Regions from separate parts of the Streptomyces sp. NPDC048650 genome, predicted to be linked through region 2. Evidence: riboswitches for the same ligand, from Rfam matches in the RefSeq annotation. Region 2 holds a riboswitch; each other region holds the start of a gene.
The links. Region 2 has a riboswitch for cyclic di-AMP ahead of ACGFML_RS12590 (C40 family peptidase). Riboswitches for the same ligand answer to the same signal wherever they lie in the genome.
Positions count from the first base shown of each region.

Region 1 (3,187 bases), on a different contig from region 2:
ACCGAGGTAGCGGAACAGCGGGAGGTCACTGGCCTCGGACGCGGCGTGCGCGACGGCGAGGGAGACGCCGAGGATGGCGTTGGCGCCGAGCGAGCCCTTGTTGTCGGTGGCGTCCAGGTCGAACATGGCCTGGTCGATCAGCCGCTGCTCGGTCGCGTCGTAGCCGACGAGCTCCGGGCCGATCTGCTCGATGACGGCCAGGACGGCCTTCTCCACGCCCTTGCCCAGGTAGCGGTTCGGGTCACCGTCACGGAGCTCGATGGCCTCGAAGGCGCCGGTCGAGGCACCGGACGGCACGGCGGCACGGCCGGTGCTGCCGTCGTCGAGGCCGACCTCGACCTCGACCGTGGGATTACCTCGCGAGTCGAGAATTTCGCGGGCTACGACGACGTCGATGGACGGCACGTTGTCTCCTTCGTGGGTGTCTGGAGTTCTGCAGCACGAGCCTAACGGCCCCGGGCAGGTCCGCTTGCCGTTGGCCCGCCTCGTGGGACGAAAAGAGGCCCAGATGCCCAGCTCTTGGGGCGTTTACGCACATTGTTCGCGGAACGGAGGAAACTGTCGGACTGTGCTGGTGGGTGGGGTTTCGGTGGCCCGGAACACCGAGAAGCCCCGCCGCGACGCGCTGGGGGGAGTGGCGCGCCGGGCGGGGCTGTCTCAGGAGGTACGGGTCCCGTCGCACGGGCCCGTGGGAGTCCCGGTGAGGGGGACGACTCAGACGCTGAGCTGCTGACCGGGGAGGATCAGGTTCGGGTTGCCGCCGATGGCGGTCTTGTTGTTCGCGTAGACCGTCTTCCAGGTGGTGCCGTGCGCCTTGGCGATCTTGGCGAGGGTGTCACCGGACTTGACGGTGTAGTTGCCGTGGCCCTGCGGCTTCTGCGGGGCCGGCTGGGCCTTCTCGTGCTTCGGCGCCTGCGGGGCCGGCTTCGGCGCGGGGGCCTTCTTGACCTCGGCCTTGGAGGAGGTGTCGAGGTCGGGGGACGGGCCACCGGAGCTCAGGTTGCCGGCACCGGCACAGGACCAGGCACCCGGGCCCTGGATGGCGAGGAGCTTCTCGGCGGCGGATATCTGCTGGGCCTTGGTGGCCAGGTCGGCGCGCGAGGCGTACTGGGTGCCACCGGCGGCGGCCCAGCTGGAGTTCGAGAACTGCAGGCCGCCGTAGTAGCCGTTACCGGTGTTGATCGACCAGTTGCCGCCGGACTCGCACTGGGCGACCTTGTCCCAGGTGGCGACGGACGCGGCGGAAGCGGAGGTGGCACCCATCATCGGGACGGCGACGGCGGCACCGGCCACACCGGCGAGGGTGGCGATGCGGACGGCCTTGGACGGACGACGGTGCTTGCCCTTGTTCAGCATGTTCGTTCGTTTCCTCACCGACGCCTGCGAGGTGAGCTGTCGGGTTCGGGCTGTGAGTGGCCCGGCCGGGTGCGCTGCGCACACCCGGCTTCACCCCAAGCCGGTCGACCCGCTTCCGCGGGCGGGGCCGGCACTTACCTTGGGTCCCCCGCTCCTGCCTTCGGCGCTTGCGCGTCATGTGCCTCCGGACCACCGGCAGGATTCGGCGTGTGATCGGAGGGCCCGCTTTGGCGAGCGGTCCCGACCGTAATCAGTAATCCCCTTGGTGTTCAAACCCCACCATGTGAACCAAGTTGACCGTTTTTGATCACGGCCGGTTCGTGTTTCCGCAGGTGGATCAGGGTGCGGATCCGGGGGGCGGACCGGGACACCACACCCCGGAACGAGACGCTTGTCTCACTTTCGCCAAAAGGGGCAAACCGGCAGTAACTACCCTGCGGAGTGCCCGAGATCGAGCAGCTGACCTGGGTGGATCAGGTCGGCGTCGGCGCCGACCTCCTTCTCGTTGCGGTCGTAGAGCGCGGGCCAGCCGCCGGGCAGGTCGTGGGCCTCGGCGATGCCTGACAGCGTGTCACCGGGGCGGACGGTGTAGTCGCCGGCAGCGTCGGACGGGTCCGTGCGGGGCGCGTCGCCGCCGCGGGAGGCGTGCCGCCCCGAGGGGCGCCCCTCGCCGGCCGCGTCACCCGCGCCCTCGTCGCCCTTGCTTCCCTTGCCGTCCTCGGCGTCCTTGCCGCCCCCGTCCCCCTTGTCCGCCTCGGCGTCACCGCGGTGCTTGCCCTTGGCGTGGTCCTGGGTGGGGGCGCGGTCGGGCGCCGGGTCGGTGGAGTCGTCGGCGGAGCCGCCGTCGCCGTCCGGGCCGGCGGAGTCGGACGGGTCGGCGGAGTCGGACGGGTCGGCGGAGTCCGGTGCGTCGGGGGACGGGGTCGCGTCGCCGGACGGGGAGGGCGTCGCGTCGCCGGACGGGCCGGTGCCGGAGGGGCCGGACGGGCCTCCGGAGTCCGACGGGTCGGGCCGCGGCGTACTCGTGCTGCCCGGGTCGACCTCCGGCGCCCGGCCGTCCTCGGTCAGCCCGGCGTTCACCGCGCAGCTCGGCCAGGCGTCCGGGCCGCGGTCGGCGAGGATCGACTCGGCGACGGCTATCTGCTGGGAACGGCTGGCGAGGTCGGGACGCGAGGCGTAGGAGGAGCCGCCGTACTGGTCCCACATCTCCTGGGTCAGCTGAAGGCCGCCGTAGAAGCCGTTGCCGGAGGCCGAGCTCCACATTCCGCCGCTCTCGCACTGGGCGACCCGGTCCCAGGTCGCGGTGTCGGCGGCGTGTGCGCCGCTCGCGGCGAACAGCGGCAGCGCGAGGCCGGCGCCGGTCACTCCCGCCGTGACGAAGATGGCCGGTGCCTGTCGGGGTCGACGGTGCCGTCCGTTCCCGGAGCGCATGCGGTTGCCTTTCGAGCGGCGGTTGACGTGCTGGAGTTGTCTGCCGGACCGGTGCGGGGAATCGCATCCGTGATCGAACCGGTGTCGGTGCGTCGAAAGGTAGCCGGGGTCACGGGTAGTCACAAGTCGGTGTAGCGGAGATCACGCGTAGGTCACGCAGCTGACATTCCGTCACCATGCGGATCGCCGCTGGTCAGCCTCGCTCCGGCGTGAACTCCACGGGCAGGGACCGCAGTCCGCGCATGATGAGTCCGCCGCGCCAGCGCAAATCGTCAGGTTCCACGGCAAGCCGGATGTCCGGGAGGCGGGTCAGCAGCGTCGCGAGGGCGGTCTGACCCTCCAGCCGGGCGAGCGGTGCGCCCAGGCAGTAGTGGATGCCGTGCCCGTAGCCGAGATGCTG
Region 1 covers NZ_JBICVM010000017.1:18,231-21,417, reverse strand. The annotation lists gene eno (phosphopyruvate hydratase) at 1-405, opposite strand, end outside; gene ACGFML_RS33005 (transglycosylase family protein) at 715-1,356, opposite strand; cyclic di-AMP (ydaO/yuaA leader) riboswitch at 1,363-1,574, opposite strand; gene ACGFML_RS33000 (transglycosylase family protein) at 1,786-2,787, opposite strand; gene ACGFML_RS32995 (cytochrome P450) at 2,981-3,187, opposite strand, start outside.
Region 1: another riboswitch for cyclic di-AMP. It lies ahead of ACGFML_RS33005 (transglycosylase family protein); the one in region 2 lies ahead of ACGFML_RS12590 (C40 family peptidase).

Region 2 (3,187 bases):
CGCATGCCCCGGGGCCGTGACCAGTACCAGTTCCTCGGCCAGCAGCGGCTCCAACCGCACCCCGTCCGGCACCGGCACCGCCTCGCCCGGCGTGTACTCGTGCGTCAGCGCCAGATCCACCTCGCCGAGCGCCACCGCCGTCATCTCCTGCGGAGGGACGAACTCCGTCACGCTCAGCTCCACGTCCGGGTGGGCCCGCCGGAACGCGCTGAGCGCGGGCGGCAGCAGATGCGTACCGGCCGTCTCGAACGTGCCCACCCGCAGCCGGCCGCCCGACAGCCCCGTCAGCTGGGCCAGCTCGTGCCGCGCCAGATCCAGCTCGTCCAGCACCCGCCGTGCCCGTACGAGCAGCAGCTCACCGGCCGCCGTCAGCCGGGCGCCACGGTGATGGCGCACCAGCAGCGCCGCGCCCGCCTCCCGCTCCAGCTTGGCGAGCTGTTGGGAGAGCGCGGGCGCGGTGTAGCCGAGCCGCTCGGCGGCCCGGGTGATCGAACCGGCCTCCGCCACCGCCACCAGGGCGGCCAGCCGGGTGGGGTCGTACACCAGCACCTCCGTAGTCCTGGGCGCCGCCGGGCGGTGGGAGCCGCCTTACCGCTCCCGGCCGTCGGGCGCCTGCCTCGATCGTCCCACCAGCCCAGCCTTAAGAATCTCTTCAGGCAGACCGAGAAGATTCCTCATACCTATTAAAGGCTCCGGTCGGCGATGCTGCTCTCATGGACGGACAGCTGATGGCCTTCACCGGAGTGGCCGCGGGCATGGTGACCATGCCGGGCGCGGATTTCGCGATCGTGGTGCGCAACGCACTCGCTACCCGCCGAGCGGGGGTGGCCACCGCCTTCGGGGTCGCGGGTGGGCTGCTGGTGCACACCGCGCTGGCGGCGGCCGGGCTCGCGGCGGTTCTGGTCGCCGTGCCGGCGCTGCTGGAGACCATCCAACTCCTGGGCGGCGCCTATCTGCTGTCCCTGGGCATCCGCGCGCTGGTCGCCCTCGCCCGCCGCCCGGCCGCTGTCGCACCGTCGTCGGACGGCACCCCGGACGATGCCCCGGACGGCGCCGCGGGCCCGTACCCGACGGCCGGCCCCGGCACCGGAAAGTGCCTGCGCCAGGGCTTTCTCACCAACGTGCTCAACCCCAAGGCACCCGTGCTCTTCCTCAGCCTGCTCCCGCAGTTCGTCCCCGCGGGCGAACCGGCGCTGCCGCGCACCTTGCTGCTCGCGGCCGTCGTGGTCGGCCTGGCGGCGGTGTGGTTCCCCGCCGTCGCCCTGCTCGTCGACCGGCTCGGCGGGCTGCTGCGCCGCCCTCGGGCGGCGCGCGCCCTGGAGGCGACGACCGGAACGCTGCTGACCGCGCTCGGCGGCGCCCTGCTCGCCGGGCTGGTGCTCGGCTGAGGCCCGCGCAAGCCGCCTTCGCCGCCGCTCGGGTACGTGGTCCGCGCCCCCGCACGGGCCGCGGGGGCCGGGCAGCGTCCGGTGAGGACCACCGGTCCCTCGACCCATGAGGCCACGCCGCCCGGCACCTGGCCGGCGATCATGATCTCCGCAGGTCAGCCCACCCGGCCGTACCAGACCGCGGCGCTCCAGATCCGCTCCAGCCGCACCACCGCGCCCTGCTTGGGCGCGTGCCAGATCCGGCCTCGGCCCGCGTAGATACCGACGTGGTAGACGCCGCGGCCGCCGTGGAAGAAGACCAAGTCACCGGTTCTGCGCGCCGCGCGGGAGATGTGGCTGGTGTCGTTGTACTGCGCGGCCGCGGTCCGTGGCAGTGCCTTGCCCGCATGCTTGAACGAGTAGAGCGTCAGCCCCGAACAGTCGAAGCGGTGGGGGCCCTGTGCCCCCCATTGGTAGGGGGAGCCCCGCTTGGAGGCCGCGATCCGCAGTGCTTTCGCGGATACCGCGGCCGCCTCGGCCTCCGGGGCCGCTCCTGGGGCGACGGTCGTGGCCCCGATGGTGGCCATCGTGAGGGCGGAGACGGTGCCGGCGCGTGCCAGCAGATTCGGCAGATGCCTGCGCATGCTCATGCGCAACCCTTCGTCAGCCGCCTGCGAAGGAAGACCTGTCGGGTTCGGGCAGGCGAAGATGCCCGGCCGTGCGTACGGCTTCACCCCAAGGAGCCCGTCGGCCGCGAGGGCGGCCGGGGCCCCGTCGTGCTCGGGTCCTCCGCTCCTGCCGATCCAACCGCGTCGACCTGACATCCGGCACGGCGGCAGGATTAGGCGCCCGTCCGGACCGCCCCGTCGAGGTGGCGGGGTCTTGTCGTGGAGGGATCCTTACGCCGCTGGCGCCCGAAATCTCGTAAGAAGTGCCGTGCGTGACATTAGTCACATTTGCTCCAAATGGTGACCAATGTCGGATTCTGTGGACGGGGTGAGGTGGCAGCCGAGGCCGGGACCAGGGCCGACGGCATCGGTTCCACCTGGCGTGGAGCCGATTTCTGCAAGTTGTCGCCCGCCTCTACCAGGTCCCCGGGCTACGCCGTACGGGCTCCTCGGGTGAGGGCGTGTCGTGTCACGGCGCGTGTCGCGTCACGGCCCGGAGGGCGGTGGCACCGCGACGAGCCCGGCCCGACGCTCGCCGTCCAGGACGCGCAGCGCCTTGGCGAGCGTCGCGGAGTGCAGTTCGCTCTCGCCGCGGCCGTGCATCAGGGCGAGCGCGTCGCGCAGTTCGGCGGCCTTGCCGACCAGGGCCTGGGCGGCGCGCAGGCCGCGATAGGTGTCACCGCTGCGGGCCGGATTGATCCGGCCCAGCAGGTCCAGGGCCTCCAGATACCGGTCGATCACCTCACCCTCGGCCCGGGTCAGTGCGGGCAGCGGCGGCAGCTCCGGTGGCAGCACCCGCGCTCACCGCGTGCCGAGCTGAGCGGACGACGGCTTGCGGCTGCGGGTGACGCCGTCGATCAGGCCGTACTCCTGGGCGGCGCGGGCGTCGAAGATCTTGTCGCGTTCGATGTCCGCGGCGATCTGCTCGCGCGGCCGGCCGGTGTGCCGCGCCAGCAGCTCCTCCAGCTTGTCGCGGGTGCGCAGCAGCTCCGTCGCCTGGATGTGCAGATCGGTGGCCTGGCCCTGGACCGGCTCCGCCAGCGACGGCTGGTGGATCAGCACCCGGGCGCCGGGCAGCGCGAGCCGCTTGCCGGGTGCGCCGGCCGCCAGCAGTACCGCGGCCGCTGAGGCGGCCTGCCCCAGGCACACCGT
Region 2 covers NZ_JBICVM010000004.1:36,060-39,246, reverse strand. The annotation lists gene ACGFML_RS12600 (LysR family transcriptional regulator) at 1-543, opposite strand, end outside; gene ACGFML_RS12595 (LysE family translocator) at 714-1,388, shown strand; gene ACGFML_RS12590 (C40 family peptidase) at 1,544-2,017, opposite strand; cyclic di-AMP (ydaO/yuaA leader) riboswitch at 2,021-2,212, opposite strand; gene ACGFML_RS12585 (hypothetical protein) at 2,522-2,830, opposite strand; gene ACGFML_RS12580 (ATP-dependent Clp protease proteolytic subunit) at 2,837-3,187, opposite strand, start outside.

Region 3 (3,187 bases), on a different contig from region 2:
GGACGACCGCGCGGTGGCGTGTGGGGGGTGGCCGTGGGGGGTGGCCTTCAGGGGGAGCGGGTCACGCCGGGGCGGGTCACGCCGGGCGGACGCTCCCGTAGATCGGCATGTAGTAGATCGACTCCTCCCGGACGTTGGCGCCCGGGTGCGGTGCGTGGATCATCTTGCCGTCGCCTATGTACATCCCGACGTGGCTGATGTCGTCGTAGAAGAACACCAGGTCACCGGGCTTGAGATCGCCGGTCGCCACCCGCTGGCCGACCTTGACCTGATCCCAGGTGGTGCGCGGCAGATCGACCCCGGCCGCCTTCCACGCGGCCCGGGTCAGTCCCGAGCAGTCGTAGGAGTTCGGGCCGGTGGCGCCCCAGACGTACGGCTTGCCCATCTGCGAGCGGGCGAAGGCAAGCGCCTTGTCGGCCTTGGTCGCGTACGAGCCGTCGTCGGCCGTCCCGCCACCGGTCTTCCCACCACCGGTCTGCCCGCCCGTCGAGCCGCCGTCGTCGTCGTGCTGCTGCCGCTCCTTCTCGGCCTGCTGCCGCGCCAGCTCCTCGGCCCGGCGCTTGGCCGCCGCCTCCTTCTTGCGCTCCAGCGCCGCCAGCCGCTCCTTCTCCTGCGCGGTCAGCCGGGAGAGCAGCTGCCGGGTCTCGGCCAGCTTGTTCTGGACGGAGCGCTTGGACTCCTTGAGCGATTCCTGCGAGGTCTGGAGCCGGTCCAGGCTCTCCGCGGCCTTCGCCCGTTGCCGGGCGGCGGCCGCCTGTTGGTCCTGGTAGTCGGTGACCGCCTGCTTCTGCCGACCGGTCAGCCGCTCCATCAGGTGCGTACGGTCGAAGAAGTCCTGCGGGTCCCGGGCGAGCATCAGCTGCGCCGTCGGGTTCATGCCGCCGGTGCGGTACTGCGCGGAGGCGAACGTGCCCAGCTCGCGCCGGGACTCGTTCATCTTCTCCGCGCGGTGGGCGGCGGCGTCCAGCAGGCCGTTGACGGTGGCACGCTGGCGGTCCGCGCCCTCCTTGGCGGCGTTGTACTTCTGGGTGGCCACCTCGGCCTGACGGTAGAGCCCGTCGACCTTCTGCTTGACCTCTTCGATGCTGGGCCTGGGCGCCCTGGGGGCGGCGTCGGCGGACTGCGAGAGCAGGGTGACCGATGCCAGGGCTGCGGTGGTGAGCCCGGCCGCCGTACGGCTTCCGGACGAGGTGAGGACGCGGGTGCGCGGCTTGCGATGCGACGCCAAGGCCGGCGACTCCTTCCGTGGACCGCCTACCGGGTTAGCTGTCGGGTTCGGGCGGTGTCGCTGACGGAAGGCTTGCCCTACGGTCGGTGCGTCCGCCGCTGGCGGCCGCACCGGTCGATTCACCCCGGTGGTGCTGGTGGGTCCCCGGCTCCGGGTGCCTGAGGGCAGGGCCGGACTCGGCGTGGGCAGCCCGTGCGGACACTGTCGTCCACGGGGAGGCGAGCTGCCCGAGCAGGCACGGTAGCCAACTCGTGTGGCTCCTGTGAAGGCTGATGTTCGATTTGCCCGAAACCTTTTCGTGACCTGAAAGCGATCTCACAGTTGCCGGGCCGGTCGTCCGGCATCGGATCGGGTGAGGTGGGGGCGGGCTGTCAGTGCGGCGGCCTAGACTCGGTGGGCGATGAGCAGCCTCTTTGACGACAGCTTCCTGGCGGACCTCGGCCCCAAGGGCGAAGAGCCCCCGCCGCCGCCCGAGGACGACCACGGCCCGGCCCCGGAGGAGATCCCCGCCGATCTCTTCGACGGGAAGTTCGACGCGCCCGCGCCGCGCGAGGCGTACTACCGCGACGGCGCCGCCCGCCCGGCCATCGACCCGGCGGCGCTCCTGGAGGGGCTCAACGACGAGCAGCGGGCCGCCGTGGTGCACACCGGCGGCCCGCTGCTGATCGTCGCCGGCGCCGGCTCCGGCAAGACCCGGGTGCTCACCCACCGCATCGCCCACCTGCTGGCCGAGCGGCACGTCCACCCCGGCCAGATACTCGCGATCACCTTCACCAACAAGGCCGCCGGCGAGATGAAGGAGCGCGTCGAGGAGCTGGTCGGCCCGCGCGCCAACGCCATGTGGGTCTCCACCTTCCACAGCGCCTGCGTACGCATCCTGCGCCGCGAGTCCAAGAAGCTCGGCTTCACCTCCTCCTTCTCGATCTACGACGCCGCCGACTCCAAGCGCCTGATGGCCCTGGTCTGCCGCGATCTGGATCTGGACCCCAAGCGCTTCCCGCCCAAGTCCTTCAGCGCCAAGATCTCCAACCTCAAGAACGAGCTCATCGACGAGGAGACCTTCGCCGGGACGGCCGCCGACGGTTTCGAGAAGACGCTGGCCGAGGCGTATGCGATGTACCAGTCGCGGCTGCGCGAGGCCAACGCCCTGGACTTCGACGACATCATCATGACGACCGTCAACCTCCTCCAGGCGTTCCCGGACGTCGCCGAGCACTACCGCCGCCGCTTCCGGCACGTCCTCGTCGACGAGTACCAGGACACCAACCACGCCCAGTACACCCTCGTGCGCGAACTGGTCGGCCCCGGCACGGCCGAGATGCCCGCCGCCGAGCTGTGCGTCGTCGGCGACGCCGACCAGTCGATCTACGCCTTCCGCGGCGCCACGATCCGCAACATCCTCCAGTTCGAGGAGGACTACCCGGACGCGACCACGATCCTCCTGGAGCAGAACTACCGCTCCAGCCAGACGATCCTCTCCGCCGCCAACGCCGTCATCGAGCGCAACGAGAACCGCCGCCCCAAGAACCTCTGGACGGACGCCGGCGCCGGCCCCCGGATCACCGGCTATGTCGCGGACACCGAGCACGACGAGGCGCAGTTCGTCGCCGACGAGATCGACCGGCTGACGGACGCGGGCGACGCCAAGGCCGGCGACGTCGCCGTCTTCTACCGCACCAACGCCCAGTCCCGTGTCTTCGAAGAGATCTTCATCCGGGTCGGGCTCCCGTACAAGGTCGTCGGCGGCGTGCGCTTCTACGAGCGCAAGGAGGTCCGCGACGTCCTCGCCTACCTGCGGGTCCTCGCCAACCCCGAGGACACCGTCCCGCTGCGCCGCATCCTCAACGTCCCCAAGCGCGGCATCGGTGACCGCGCCGAGGCGATGATCGACGCCCTTTCCTCCCGCGAGAAGATCACCTTCCCGCAGGCCCTGCGCCGGGTCGACGAGGCGTACGGCAT
Region 3 covers NZ_JBICVM010000001.1:284,464-287,650, forward strand. The annotation lists gene ACGFML_RS01390 (NlpC/P60 family protein) at 77-1,228, opposite strand; cyclic di-AMP (ydaO/yuaA leader) riboswitch at 1,236-1,420, opposite strand; gene pcrA (DNA helicase PcrA) at 1,629-3,187, shown strand, end outside.
Region 3: another riboswitch for cyclic di-AMP. It lies ahead of ACGFML_RS01390 (NlpC/P60 family protein); the one in region 2 lies ahead of ACGFML_RS12590 (C40 family peptidase).

Region 4 (3,187 bases), on a different contig from region 2:
GAGCCAGCGCAGGTCGTCGCGTTCGGCGACGGGGTCGAGCCGTTCGGGGCCGATGCCCGCGCGCCAGACGACGGCGGGGAGACGGGTGGGGGCGTCCGGGACCGGGCCCGGGCCTTCGGCACTCGTACGGCACACGAACGTCACCGGGCTCTCAGGGGCCCCGCACACGGCGGCGGACTCCCCGCCGGCGATCGCATGCCCCGCGGGTCCCTGGTGCCCGCCGTGCGCCTCGTAGCGGTAGCGGTAGCGGTCGGGATACAGGCACAGTCCCGCCGACGTCCCGACCTCCAGCAGCGCGAGCGGCTGCGGCAGGCGGGCGAGCAGCGGCAGCAGCGGGGCGCAGTGGGCGGGTTCGTCGGCCCGGCCGGTGTGCCGCAGGACGAGCGCCCGGACTTCGTCCCAGTGCCGGACGGTCCACTCGCGCCAGCGCCCGTACGCCACCTCGTCGCGCGGTCCCTGTTCGGCGTGCGGGCCGTCGAGGTGACGGACGGCGGCCAGGAGGAGCTCCGGCCGCTGTTTGTTCCCGGCCGGCAGCGAACCCGACAACAGATCGCAGAATTCCGGGTCGTGGCTGATCCGGGCGGTCAACTCGGCATGGGCGTCCGACCGTCCCCGCGCCCGCTGCCAGGAGAACTCCCGGTACCGATCCGCAACCGTCTGCGCGCTGTTCACGACGTTGACCACGTTGACGACCATGATCCGACGTTACTGCTCTCACCCTCCGTAATCATCGGGCACCCCTCCGCATAACAACTGACGCACAATCACGGCCGGATCGTTTGGGGGTGGTGGGGCAACTCGCCCGGTTTGGGTCGCCGGTGGGTGCATAAGTCCACGCCGAAGCTTGTGTGTGGAGCGCAAGGATTCCCCGGAACGCTTGGAAAATGGATGCGATCTCTATTACTGTCCGATAACGGAGCGCGGTCGTCCCAGCCGTCGCAAGAGACGGCACCGCGCGCCGCCGCCGAATCCCGCAAGCGCACGCCATGCACGTCAGGCATGTCTCCACGGCACGCACCAGTCCCGTACGAACCGAGCACTTCCGCCCGGAACGGCACCAGCAGGCACCGCATGGCGCCGCAGGGCACCGATCCACGGACCGCTCGATCCGCGCGATCGGTGCCACCGCACGACCTGCACGACCCGTATGAACTGCACCGAGGGAACCGGGGAACCACCACCTTGGGGTGAATCGGACGCCTCCCGCCAGAGGCGCCCGTAGGAGACCTTCCTGCTCCGAACCCGTCAGCTAACCCGGTAGGCGCGAAGGAAGGAAAGGAGTGCGCCTCCGTGGCGTCCAACAGTCCTGCCCCCGATGCTTCGTCCGCCGGCCCTGATGACAGGGGCCCGTTCGACGACAGAGGTCCGTTCGACGACAGAGGTCCGTTCGACGGCGGACATCTGGTGGAAGGCGGCGGTCCTTTCGAGGGCGGAAGTCCTTTCGACGGATCTGCCGTCGTCTATCAAGGCGGTGTGCGCGACCGCGAACGGGACGGCGCGCGGGGCGGCGACGGCCCGTGGGAGGAATGGAACCCCACCGAGGAGTCCGTCCGGTCCGTCCGCGGCAGGCACCGGGTGGCCAAGCAGCGTGGCGGCGGACTCGCCCGCAGCAGCACGGTCCTGGGAGTCGGCGTCATCGCGGCGGTCGGCGCGGGCGGCATGGCCACGGCCGAGGGCCGGCCGCCGGTCCCCATCTCGATGCCCGACCTCGGCGGTATGACCGACGACATCGCCGACAAGCTGCCGGACACCCAGTCCCTCCCCGGAGTGGGCGGACTCATATCCGACTCCGACACGGAGTCCGGGGCCGACTCCGACTCGGGTGCCGGCTCCCGCCCGCTCTCCCAGGCGGGCCTCACCCAGGACGAGGCCACCCAGGGCGGCGATGCCGGCGAGGCGCTGCGCCACCGCATCCTCCAGCAGGCCGACGCACAGCAGGGCGCCGCCGAGCAGGAGGCGCGCGACACCGCCGAATCGGCCGCCGTCACGCAGGCAGCCAAGGACGCCACAGCACACCGGGACGCGGCCGAAAAGGCCGAGAAGGCGGCGAAGGTGGAGGCCGAGCGGCAGGCGAAAGAGGCGGCCCGTAAGAAGGCGGAGGCCGAGCGCCTCGCGGAACTCGCCCGGAGCTTCCTCGCCCCGGTGACCTCATACACCCTCACCGCCGGCTTCGGCCAGGCAGGCGACCGCTGGGCCGCGGACCACACCGGTCAGGACTTCGCCACACCGACCGGCACCCCCATCAAGGCGATTCACTCCGGCACCATCACCCAGGCGGGCTGGGCCGGTTCGTACGGCTACCGCATCGTTCTCGCCCTCGACGACGGCACCGAGCTCTGGTTCTGCCATCTGTCGTCCATGGTGAAGACCTCCGGCAAGGTCGGCACCGGAGACGTCATCGGCCGCGTGGGCGCCACCGGCAACGTCACCGGTCCCCACCTCCATCTGGAGGTCCGCCCCGGTGGCGGTGACCCCATCGACCCGATGCCGTGGCTGCGCGATCACGGCATCAAGGTCTGACGGCGGGCACGGAGAAATCTGACGGCGGGCACGGAGAAAAGGGGTGGGGCGGGAATAACTCCCCACCCCTCAACGCTGCAACCACGCATGATCGCGACACGTACACCTCTCGGCTCGCTCTCCGTCTCGCCCCTCTCTCTCGGGGGCAACGTCTTCGGCTGGACGGCCGACGAGGCCGAGTCCTTCGCCGTACTCGACGCCTATGTCGCCGGCGGCGGCAACTTCATCGACACCGCCGACGCCTATTCGGCCTGGGTCCCCGGCAACAGCGGCGGCGAGTCGGAGACCGTCATCGGCAACTGGCTGGCCTCCCGCGGCAATCGCTCCGACGTCGTCATCGCCACCAAGGTCGGTGCCCACCCCGACCTCAAGGGACTGTCCGCCGGCACCATCAAGTCCGCGGTCGACGCGTCCCTCGCCCGCCTGCGCACCGACTACATCGACCTCTACTACACGCACTACGACGACGAGTCGGTCGAGGTCGCCGAAATCCTCACCGCGCTCGACGACCTCGTCCGGGCCGGCAAGGTCCGCGAGATCGCCGCCTCCAACATCTCGGCGAAGCGCCTGGAGGAGTCCCTGACCTTCTCCGCCCGTGAGGGCCTGGCCCGTTACGTCGCCCTCCAGCCCCACTACAACCTGGTCTCCCGCGACACCTACGAGGGTG
Region 4 covers NZ_JBICVM010000010.1:269,996-273,182, forward strand. The annotation lists gene ACGFML_RS27220 (DUF2332 family protein) at 1-696, opposite strand, end outside; cyclic di-AMP (ydaO/yuaA leader) riboswitch at 1,146-1,278, shown strand; gene ACGFML_RS27225 (M23 family metallopeptidase) at 1,291-2,520, shown strand; gene ACGFML_RS27230 (aldo/keto reductase) at 2,608-3,187, shown strand, end outside.
Region 4: another riboswitch for cyclic di-AMP. It lies ahead of ACGFML_RS27225 (M23 family metallopeptidase); the one in region 2 lies ahead of ACGFML_RS12590 (C40 family peptidase).